DNA from 2 places in the Streptosporangium lutulentum genome. Region 2 is predicted to be linked to the other one. Evidence: riboswitches for the same ligand, from Rfam matches in the RefSeq annotation. Region 2 holds a riboswitch; the other holds the start of a gene.
What was found. Region 2 has a riboswitch for cobalamin ahead of cobN (cobaltochelatase subunit CobN). Riboswitches for the same ligand answer to the same signal wherever they lie in the genome.

Region 1: it holds a riboswitch for cobalamin, as region 2 does, so the genes downstream of both, J2853_RS10070 (ABC transporter substrate-binding protein) here and cobN (cobaltochelatase subunit CobN) in region 2, are expected to answer to the same signal.

What each region holds. Positions count from the first base shown of each region.
Region 1 is NZ_JAUSQU010000001.1:2,367,219-2,371,632, forward strand. It holds gene J2853_RS10060 (serine hydrolase domain-containing protein) at 1-783, shown strand, start outside; gene J2853_RS10065 (alpha/beta fold hydrolase) at 928-1,878, opposite strand; cobalamin riboswitch at 1,971-2,162, shown strand; gene J2853_RS10070 (ABC transporter substrate-binding protein) at 2,488-3,492, shown strand; gene J2853_RS10075 (FecCD family ABC transporter permease) at 3,498-4,414, shown strand, end outside.
Region 2 is NZ_JAUSQU010000001.1:3,249,834-3,254,247, reverse strand. It holds gene J2853_RS14645 (precorrin-2 C(20)-methyltransferase) at 1-174, opposite strand, end outside; gene J2853_RS14640 (precorrin-8X methylmutase) at 171-797, opposite strand; gene cobG (precorrin-3B synthase) at 794-2,110, opposite strand; cobalamin riboswitch at 2,139-2,323, shown strand; gene cobN (cobaltochelatase subunit CobN) at 2,535-4,414, shown strand, end outside.

The DNA.
Region 1 (4,414 bases), 880 kb from region 2:
CGGTTCCGGGTGGCGATGGGGCACCTGGGCGAGCCCGGAGCCGACCCAGACCCGGCCCCGGCCTGGGACATGATGCCGCGTTCGGCCGGCCCCTACGGCCGGGTCCTGACCACCGCCGCCGACGTCGTTCGGCTGGCCCGGATGCACCTGGCCGGCGGCCTCGCTCCGGACGGCACCCGCGTGCTGTCGGCCGGTTCGGTCGCGGCGATGCAGCGCCGCGAGGTCGACAGCCCCGACAAGTGGACCGTCAGCGCCGACGGCTGGGGGCTGGGCTGGAGCCTCTACGACTGGGACGGCGTCGCCGGCTACGGCCACGACGGGTCGTCGGTGAGCCAGCACGGCTACCTGCGCGTCGTGCCGCACGCGGACGTGGCCGTCGTGCTGCTCGCCAACGGCGGCGGGACCCGCGAACTGTACGATGCGCTGTTCCGGGAACTCCTCGCCGAACTGGCCGGTGTGACCATGCCCGAGGCCTTCGGCCCGCCCGCCGAGCCGCCCGCCGTGGACGTCACCCCCTACCTGGGCACCTACCGTCGCGAAGGCGTCGAGATCACCATCACCCAGGACGAGGACGGCACCGCGCACCTGCGGTACGAGTTCGTCGACGGGATGAAGGACCTGTCCCCGCCGCTGGAGGCCGTCCTGATCCCGGTCACCGACACCGTCTTCGCCGCGACCGGCTCGGCCTTCGGCGTGGACGCCCTGCCCGTGGTGTTCGCCACGCTCGCCGACGGCACCCGGTGCTGTTACGCCGCCATGCGCGCCGCACCCAAGATCGCATAGAGCCGCCCCGCACCGCTTCGACCCGATCTCCGCCGTGATGCGGCGACCGGGTCGAAGCCCATCTCACCGCCCTGGACCGAGTTGAAGCCCGACTCGCCGCCCTGGGCCACCTCTTCAGCCGGCTCGGGCTCGACCCCGCCGTCGTCAAACGCGACGGCGCTCCCCGACCCGCTCCCCGCGCTCTGGACGCTCGCCATCCGGCGGCCGGGCGTGGGGAAAGGGATCTCCCCGGTGTGACATCAGGAAAGGCACGAGCACGTCCAGGAGCGCTTCGGGATTGTCCTCCTGCACGCTGTGTCCCGCGTCCATCTCGCATCCCCTGACATCGGTCGCCCAGGTCCGCCAGGGAGCGACCGGGTCGCCGTCGTACAGTTCCGGCAGGTCGTCGTGCCTGCCCCAGACCACGAGCACCGGACAGGCGATCTTCTTTCCTGCGGCCTTGTCGGCGGCGTCGTCGCGCCGATCCACGGTGAGTCCCGCGCGGTAGTCCTCGCACATGGCGTGGACGGTCTGGGGGTCGCGTCGCGCGGCGCGGTAGTCCTCCAGCGCCTCGTCCGCCACGCGGTCGGACCTGTCGGCGTACCACGCGTCCGGATCTTGATTGATCACACGTTCCGCCGGGTTCTTCGTCTGCCCGAGGAAGAACCAGTGCCACCACAGTCGCGCGAAGGTCTCCCCGGCGCGATCGAGCACCTCGCCGATCGGGGGGCCGCCGATGTTCACGAAAGCCCGCACCGACTCCGGATGGTCCATCGTCAACCGGAAGGCGACGTACGACCCGCGATCGTGCCCGACGACCGCGAACTCGTGATGGCCCAAAGCGTGCATGAGAGCCACGACGTCGTCCGCCATCGCGCGCTTCGACATCTGTGCGTGCTCCGGCTCATCCGCTGGAACGGTCGAGCGGCCGTAGCCGCGTAGGTCGGGGCAGACGACGGTGAAGTGCTCGGCGAGCGCGGGAGCCACCTTGTGCCAGGTCGCGTGAGTGTGCGGATGGCCATGCAGGAGCACCACCGCCGGACCTGAGCCGCCGTGGCGCACGCGCAGCGTCACCGGCCCGACGTCGATGTGGTCGAAAGCGAAGTCGTCGAACATCCGGCGCGGCTTCCCTCGTCCGATCACCCCAAACGTGAGGCCGTGATGACATGGTCGGACGCATTCCGTCACGTAAACGCCGTCTTTGTCTCTGATGGTGGGTGTGCGACCATGGTCGGTGAAGGCGACGGCGGAACGAGGAATCCGGTGTGAATCCGGTGCGGTCCCGCCACTGTGATCGGCGAGCGGATCCCGAACAAGCCACTGCCCGCGTGCGGGTGGGAAGGCCGGGACGAGCATCGACCCGAGAGCCAGGAGACTCACGCGGTCGCCTCCTCACGATATGGGGCGGATCTCCCCAAGAGAGGACGGTGCGCGGCATGCCGGGTTTCGGGCTGCCCGCCGTACGGGACTCCTCTGGCGATCCGGCTCCTCGCCCGCCGCGGTCGCTGTCGAGGAATGGCGGCCGCGGCCCGTTTTCAGGAGACCATCAATGGGTTTTCCCCGCTCACGGGGCGAAGCGGTGTCCGTCGCCCTCTACGGGTCCAACGACACCCGAGTACGCTCCGTCCCCCCTGCGCCGCTCGGAATCCCGGCGGTCGAGCCGTCCTCTGCTTCTTCATCCCACCGCGCTCCTCGGGTGCCGCTCGTGAGCGAAAGGATCCGGCCATGACGGCCCGGCGCGCGCGCCCGCTCCTCCTGCTCCTCGTGTCGGCCCTGCTGATGACCGGCTGCGGGAACACCGGAGCCACCGGGGCCACCACAGAGCGCGGTCCCTCGGCCGCGAACCCGCCTGTCGCGGGCTTCCCCGTCACCGTGGTCAACTGCGGGGTGAGCACCACCTACCGGCGGCCGCCGCAGCGGGCGGTGACGCTCAACCAGCACGCCACCGAGGTCATGCTCGCCCTCGGGCTGGAGAAGTCGATGGTCGCGACGGCCTATCTCGACGACCGGATCCTGCCCGAGTACGAAACCGTCTACCGGGCGATCAAGGTGCTCGCCAAGGAGTACCCCTCCTACGAGTCGCTGCTGTCGGTCGAACCCGACTTCGTGTACGGCGGGTTCAACAGCGCCTTCGACGAGAAGGAGGGACGTGGCCGTGCCGTCCTGGCCGAGGCCGGAATCGACTCCCACGTCAACATCGAAGGCTGCCCGACCGGCCCGGTGACCATGGTCCAGGTCGAGGAGGAGATCCGGACGATCGGGAAGATCTTCGGCGTGGCCGATCGCGCCGAGCGGCAGATCGCCGCGATGCGCGGAGTGCTGGATCGCGTCAAGGAGAAGATCGGCGGAATCGACCCGGTCAAGGTGTTCGTCTACGACAGCGGCGACAAGACGGCCTTCACCGCGGGAGGCGCCGGCATCGGCAACGAGATGATCGAACTGGCGGGCGGGACGAACCTGTTCGCCGACCTTCCCAAGGCCTTCGGGGACGTCTCGTTCGAGCAGGTGGCCGAGCGGGCGCCCGAGGTGATCGTCATCTACGACTACGGCGACGAGTCCGCGGAGGACAAGAAGAGGTTCCTGCTCTCCAATCCCGCGCTCAAGGACGTGCCCGCGATCAAAAACCAGCGTTTCGCGGTGCTGCCGCTGTCGTCCACGGTGCTGGGCGTGCGGGTGCCCGCCGGCGTGGAATCGCTGGCCCGCCAGCTGCACGCGGACCGCTTCGCGTGATCGAGATCGCCGAATCCCGGCCGGCGGCGACCACGACCGAGGCCGCCGCCGGTCGGGCACGCGTGCCGTACGCGCTGGTCTTGACGCTGCTCGGCATCGCCGTGGTGGTGACCGCCACGGCCGGGATCGCGATCGGCTCGGTCCGCCTGCCGTTCGGCGAGGTGTGGGGCATCCTGCTGCACCGGATCTTTCCCGCGCTGGTCGAGCCCACCTGGACGCCGGTCAGGGAGACGATCGTGATGGACGTCCGGGTTCCCCGGGTCCTGCTGTGCGGCGTCGTCGGCGCGGGCTTGTCGGTGTGCGGGATGGCCCTGCAAGCCCTGGTGCGCAACCCGCTGGCCGACCCGATGCTGCTCGGGGTGTCATCGGGGGCGACCGTCGGCGCCGTGCTCGTCATGGTGCTCAACGTCTCGCTGCTCGGCGCCTTCTCCCTGCCCCTGGCCGCCTTCGGCGGCGCTTTGGCGGCACTGCTGCTGGTCTACTTCCTGGCCAGTGCCAAAGGGCGGATGACCACCATGCGGCTGGTGCTGTCCGGGGTCGCCACGGGCGAGGTGCTCTCGGCCGTCGCCAGCTACCTCATCATCACCTCCGGCGACCCGCGCAAAGCCGAATCGGCGCTGCGCTGGATGCTGGGCGGCCTGGCCGGCACCACCTGGGACCTGCTGTGGATCCCCGCCGGGGCGGTCCTTGCCGGCACCGCGGTGCTGCTGGGTGTGTCCCGCCCGCTCAACCTGCTGCTGGCGGGGGAGGAGGCGGCCGCGGCCCTGGGCCTGAACGTTCACCGCTTCCGCGCCGCGCTGTTCGTGCTCATCGCCCTGATGATCGGCGCGATCGTCGCCGTCAGCGGCTCGATCGGGTTCGTGGGGCTGATGATGCCGCACGTGGTGCGTCTGCTGGTCGGCGCCGACCACCGGCGCGCACT
Region 2 (4,414 bases):
GTCCCGCAGGTACGGCGCGGCCACCGACCGGGCGATGCTCCGGCCGTGCCGGGCGCTGTGGAACGCGATCACGTCCGCCTCGCCGATGAGGCGGGCGGCCTTGACGGTCACCAGTTCGGGATCCCCGGGGCCGAGTCCCACACCCCAGAGCCGTCCGGTCAGCATGTCGCTCATTCGTCCTCGCTCGCTATCGCGTTGACCGCGGCGGCGGTCATCGCACTTCCGCCCCGGCGGCCGTGCACGACCAGGTACTCCAGGCCGGCCCCGTGTTCCGCGAGGGCCTGTTTGGACTCGGCGGCGCCGATGAAGCCGACCGGTATCCCGAGGACGGCGGCCGGTCGCCCGGCGCCCTCCTCGACCATCTCCAGCAGCCGGAACAGCGCGGTGGGCGCGTTGCCGATCGCGACCACGGAGCCCTCCAGCCGCTCCCGCCACAGCTCCATGGCGGCCGCGCTGCGGGTGGTGCCCAGCCGTTCGGCGAGTTCCGGCACGCGGAGGTCGCCCAGCGTGCAGATCACCTCGTTGTCGGCGGGAAGGCGGCGCCGGGTCACCCCCGAGGAGACCATCGTCGCGTCGCACAGCACCGGGGCGCCCGCCCGCAGGGCCTCGCGCGCCGACGCCACGACACCTGGAGACCATCCGAGGTCGGTGACCAGGTCGACCATCCCGCAGGAGTGGATCATGCGGACCGCCACCTGGGCGACGTCCGCGGGCATGCCGCTCAGGTCCGCCTCGGCGCGGATGGTGGCGAAGGAACGGCGGTAGATCTCGGCGCCGTCACGGACGTAGTCGATCACAGTTCCCCTCTGGCGGCCGTCATCGCGGCCGCGGTCTCTTCGATGTCCGCACAGGCTAGGCTCCGGCCGTCCAGGTCCAGGCGGTACCCGTCGCCGGTGGCGACCACGTCCGCGACTCGTCCCCTGGGGCGACCGCAGCGCCTCTCGCAGCCCGCCCAGTGCACGGGGAGCGTACCGGAATCAGCCGGTTCGTTCCGTACCGAGGTGATGGCGAGGGTCGCGTCGGCCCGCACGTCCGCCAGCGACTTGGCGCAGCCGGGACGGCCGGTGCAGGCGGTGACGCCGATCCACGGTGAGGCGGGGTCGGTGACCAGACCGGCCTCCGCCAGCCGGGCGGCCGTCCCGGCGACCTCCTTCCGGTCCAGCCGGGGCAGGACCATGCCCCGCCACGGGGTGAGCCGCAGCTCTCCGCAGGACGCCAGGCCGGCGAGCAGTTCGGCCTGGGCGGAGGTCAGCCGTCCCAGCGGCACCGCGACCCCGAGGGCGACCCGCCGGTCGGCGGACGCGCGCGGTCGTTCGACGACGCCCACCGGCCCGAGCCCGACGGGGCGAAGCCGCAGGGGGGCGGCGGACGCGGCGGTCCCGGCGGCCCGTGCGGGGTCATGGCCGGGGAGCGGCGGGTACTCGCCGGAGCGGGCGCGCATCCGGGCGGCGACCCGTGCGGGGCCGTCCTCCAGCTCGCCGATCCGCCAGGCGGTGATCTGCTGGGCGGCCAGTTCCGCGAGGAACTCCTCGGCGGCGGTGAGCAGGGCCCGCACCGCCGCGTCCAGCAGGACGCGCAGGCCGCCGTCGACGCCCGCGAGGACCACCGCGGCCTCGTCGGGGCCGGTCGGCAGGATCGTGGCGTCGGCGCCGAGCCCGGCCACGTCGCCGCGGCCGTCGTCGAGCGCGAACATGAACCGTCCGGGAAGGGCGGCGAGGGCGGGCCGGGCGCACAGGTGCCGGTCCAGCTCGGAGATCAGCGGGCCGACGTCGGTGATCCCGCCGCCGTCGAGACCGGTCAGGGGGGAGGCGAGGACGTTGCGGATCCGCTCGTGGGTGGCCGAGGGCAGCAGGCCCGCGGCCGCCATGCGGGCCGCGAATCCACCTCCCTCGCCCAGGCCGCGCACCTGGACGTTGGCCCGGGAGGTCAGCTCGATGACACCGCTGCCGTACGTGGAGGCGGCTCCGGCGAGTTCCCGCAGCTGGGAGGTCGTCAACCGGCCTCCGGGAACGCGGACGCGCGCCAGGCCGCCGTCGGCGGCGGCGTGCACCTGGAGCGCCCCGGGACATGCGTCAAGTCGCGATCGTCCGGAAAAGTGTGCAATGACCACGCTCAGGATGTTAACGCCAGTTTCTTGCAAGGAAGGGGACTGCCGTAGTGTCATCATTGCGATGGCAAAAGGGAGGAAGCCGGTGTGAGTCCGGCGCGGTCCCGCCACTGTAACCGGGGAGCGAACCCCACCCAGGTCACTGTCCGACGACGGACGGGAAGGCCGGGGTGAGCACCGATCCGGGAGCCAGGAGACTCCAGCCGTCGTAGCCGACGACGACCCGGGGCGAGGACCCCGAGGGAGGAAGCCCTGTGCGCTTTTCGCCGTTCCCCCGCCACTTCGTGGCACCCCTGAGCCGTACCGTCCCGCCTTCGCCGTTCCGCCACCCTGTGGCATCCCCTGGGCGTACCGCCCCGTTCTCGCCGTTCCGCCACCCTGTGGCATCCCCGGGCCGTACCGTCCCGCTTTCCCTGGAGTGTGGCGCGTGATCCTCCTGCTTTCGACCTCCGACACCGACCTGCTCAGCGCCCGCGCGAGCGGCGCCGACTACCGGCTGGGCAACCCCGCCCGGCTCTCCGCCGAGGACCTCCCGCCCCTGCTGGAGGGCGTCGACGCGGTGGTGGTCCGCCTGCTGGGCGGGCGCCGGGCCTGGGAGGAGGGACTGGACGCCCTGCTCGCCGGGCCCCGGCCCGTCGTCGTGCTCGGCGGCGAGCGGGCGCCCGACGCCGAGCTGATGGAGCTGTCCACCGTGCCCGGCGGGGTCTGCGCGGAGGCGCACGCCTACCTGGCCCACGGCGGGCCCGCCAACCTCGTCGAACTCCACCGGTTCCTGTCCGACACCCTGCTGCTCACCGGGCACGGGTTCGCCGCGCCCGCCCCCACCCCGAGCTGGGGCGTGCTGGAGCGCGAGAGCCGTCGCCAGGACGGGCCGGTCGTCGGGGTGCTCTACTACCGGGCCCACCACGTCGCCGGCAACACCGCCTTCGTCGAGGCCCTCTGCGCGGCGATCGAGGACGCGGGCGGCCGGGCGCTGCCCGTCTACTGCGCCTCCCTGCGCACCGCCGAGCCCGGCCTGCTGGAGGCGCTGCGCACGGTGGACGCCCTGGTGGTGACCGTGCTCGCCGCGGGCGGGACCCGGCCGGCGACCGCGTCGGCCGGCGGGGACGACGAGTCCTGGGACGTCGGCGCGCTCGCCGACCTGGACGTGCCCATCCTGCAGGGACTCTGCCTGACCGGCAGCCGGGCGTCCTGGACCGACAGCGACGACGGCCTGTCGCCGCTGGACGCGGCCACCCAGGTCGCGATCCCCGAGTTCGACGGGCGGATCATCACGGTGCCGTTCTCCTTCAAGGAGATCGACGAGGACGGGCTGACCGTCTACGTGGCCGACCCCGAACGGGCCTCACGCGTGGCGGGCATCGCGGTGCGGCACGCCGTACTGCGGCACGTCCCCGCCGGGGAGCGGAAGCTCGTGCTGATGCTGTCGGCCTACCCCACCAAGCACTCCCGGATCGGCAACGCCGTCGGCCTGGACACCCCCGCCAGCCTGGTGCGGCTGCTGGCCGTGCTGCGCGAACGTGGCTACGACATCGGCGCCGAGGGCGAACTGCCGGGCGTGACCGAGCAGGACGGCGACGCGCTGATCCACGCGCTGATCGCCGCGGGCGGGCAGGACGCGGACTGGCTCACCGAGGAGCAGCTCGCGGGCAACCCGGTGCGCATCGCGGCGAGCCGCTACGCCGAGTGGTACGCCACCCTGCCCGAAGACCTGCGTACCCGGATGGAGGAGCACTGGGGCCCGGCGCCCGGCGAGCTGTTCGTGGACAGGTCACAGGACCCGGAGGGTGAGATCGTGCTGGCCGCGCTGCGCGCCGGCAACGTCGTGGTCATGGTGCAGCCCCCGCGCGGGTTCGGCGAGAACCCCATCGCGATCTACCACGACCCCGACCTGCCGCCCAGCCACCACTACCTGGCCGCCTACCGCTGGCTGGCCGACGGCTTCGGCGCCCACGCCGTGGTCCACGTGGGCAAGCACGGCAACCTGGAGTGGCTGCCCGGCAAGTCCAACGGGATGTCCGCCTCCTGCGGCCCCGACGCCGCGCTCGGCGACCTGCCGCTGATCTATCCGTTCCTGGTCAACGACCCCGGCGAGGGCACCCAGGCCAAGCGGCGCGCCCACGCCACCCTGGTGGACCACCTCGTCCCGCCGATGGCCCGCGCCGACACCTACGGCGACATGGCCCGGCTGGAGCAGCTCCTCGACGAGCACGCCTCCATCGCGGCGATGGACCCGGCGAAGCTCCCGGCGATCCGCGCCCAGATCTGGACCCTCATCCAGGCCGCCAAACTCGACCACGACCTGGG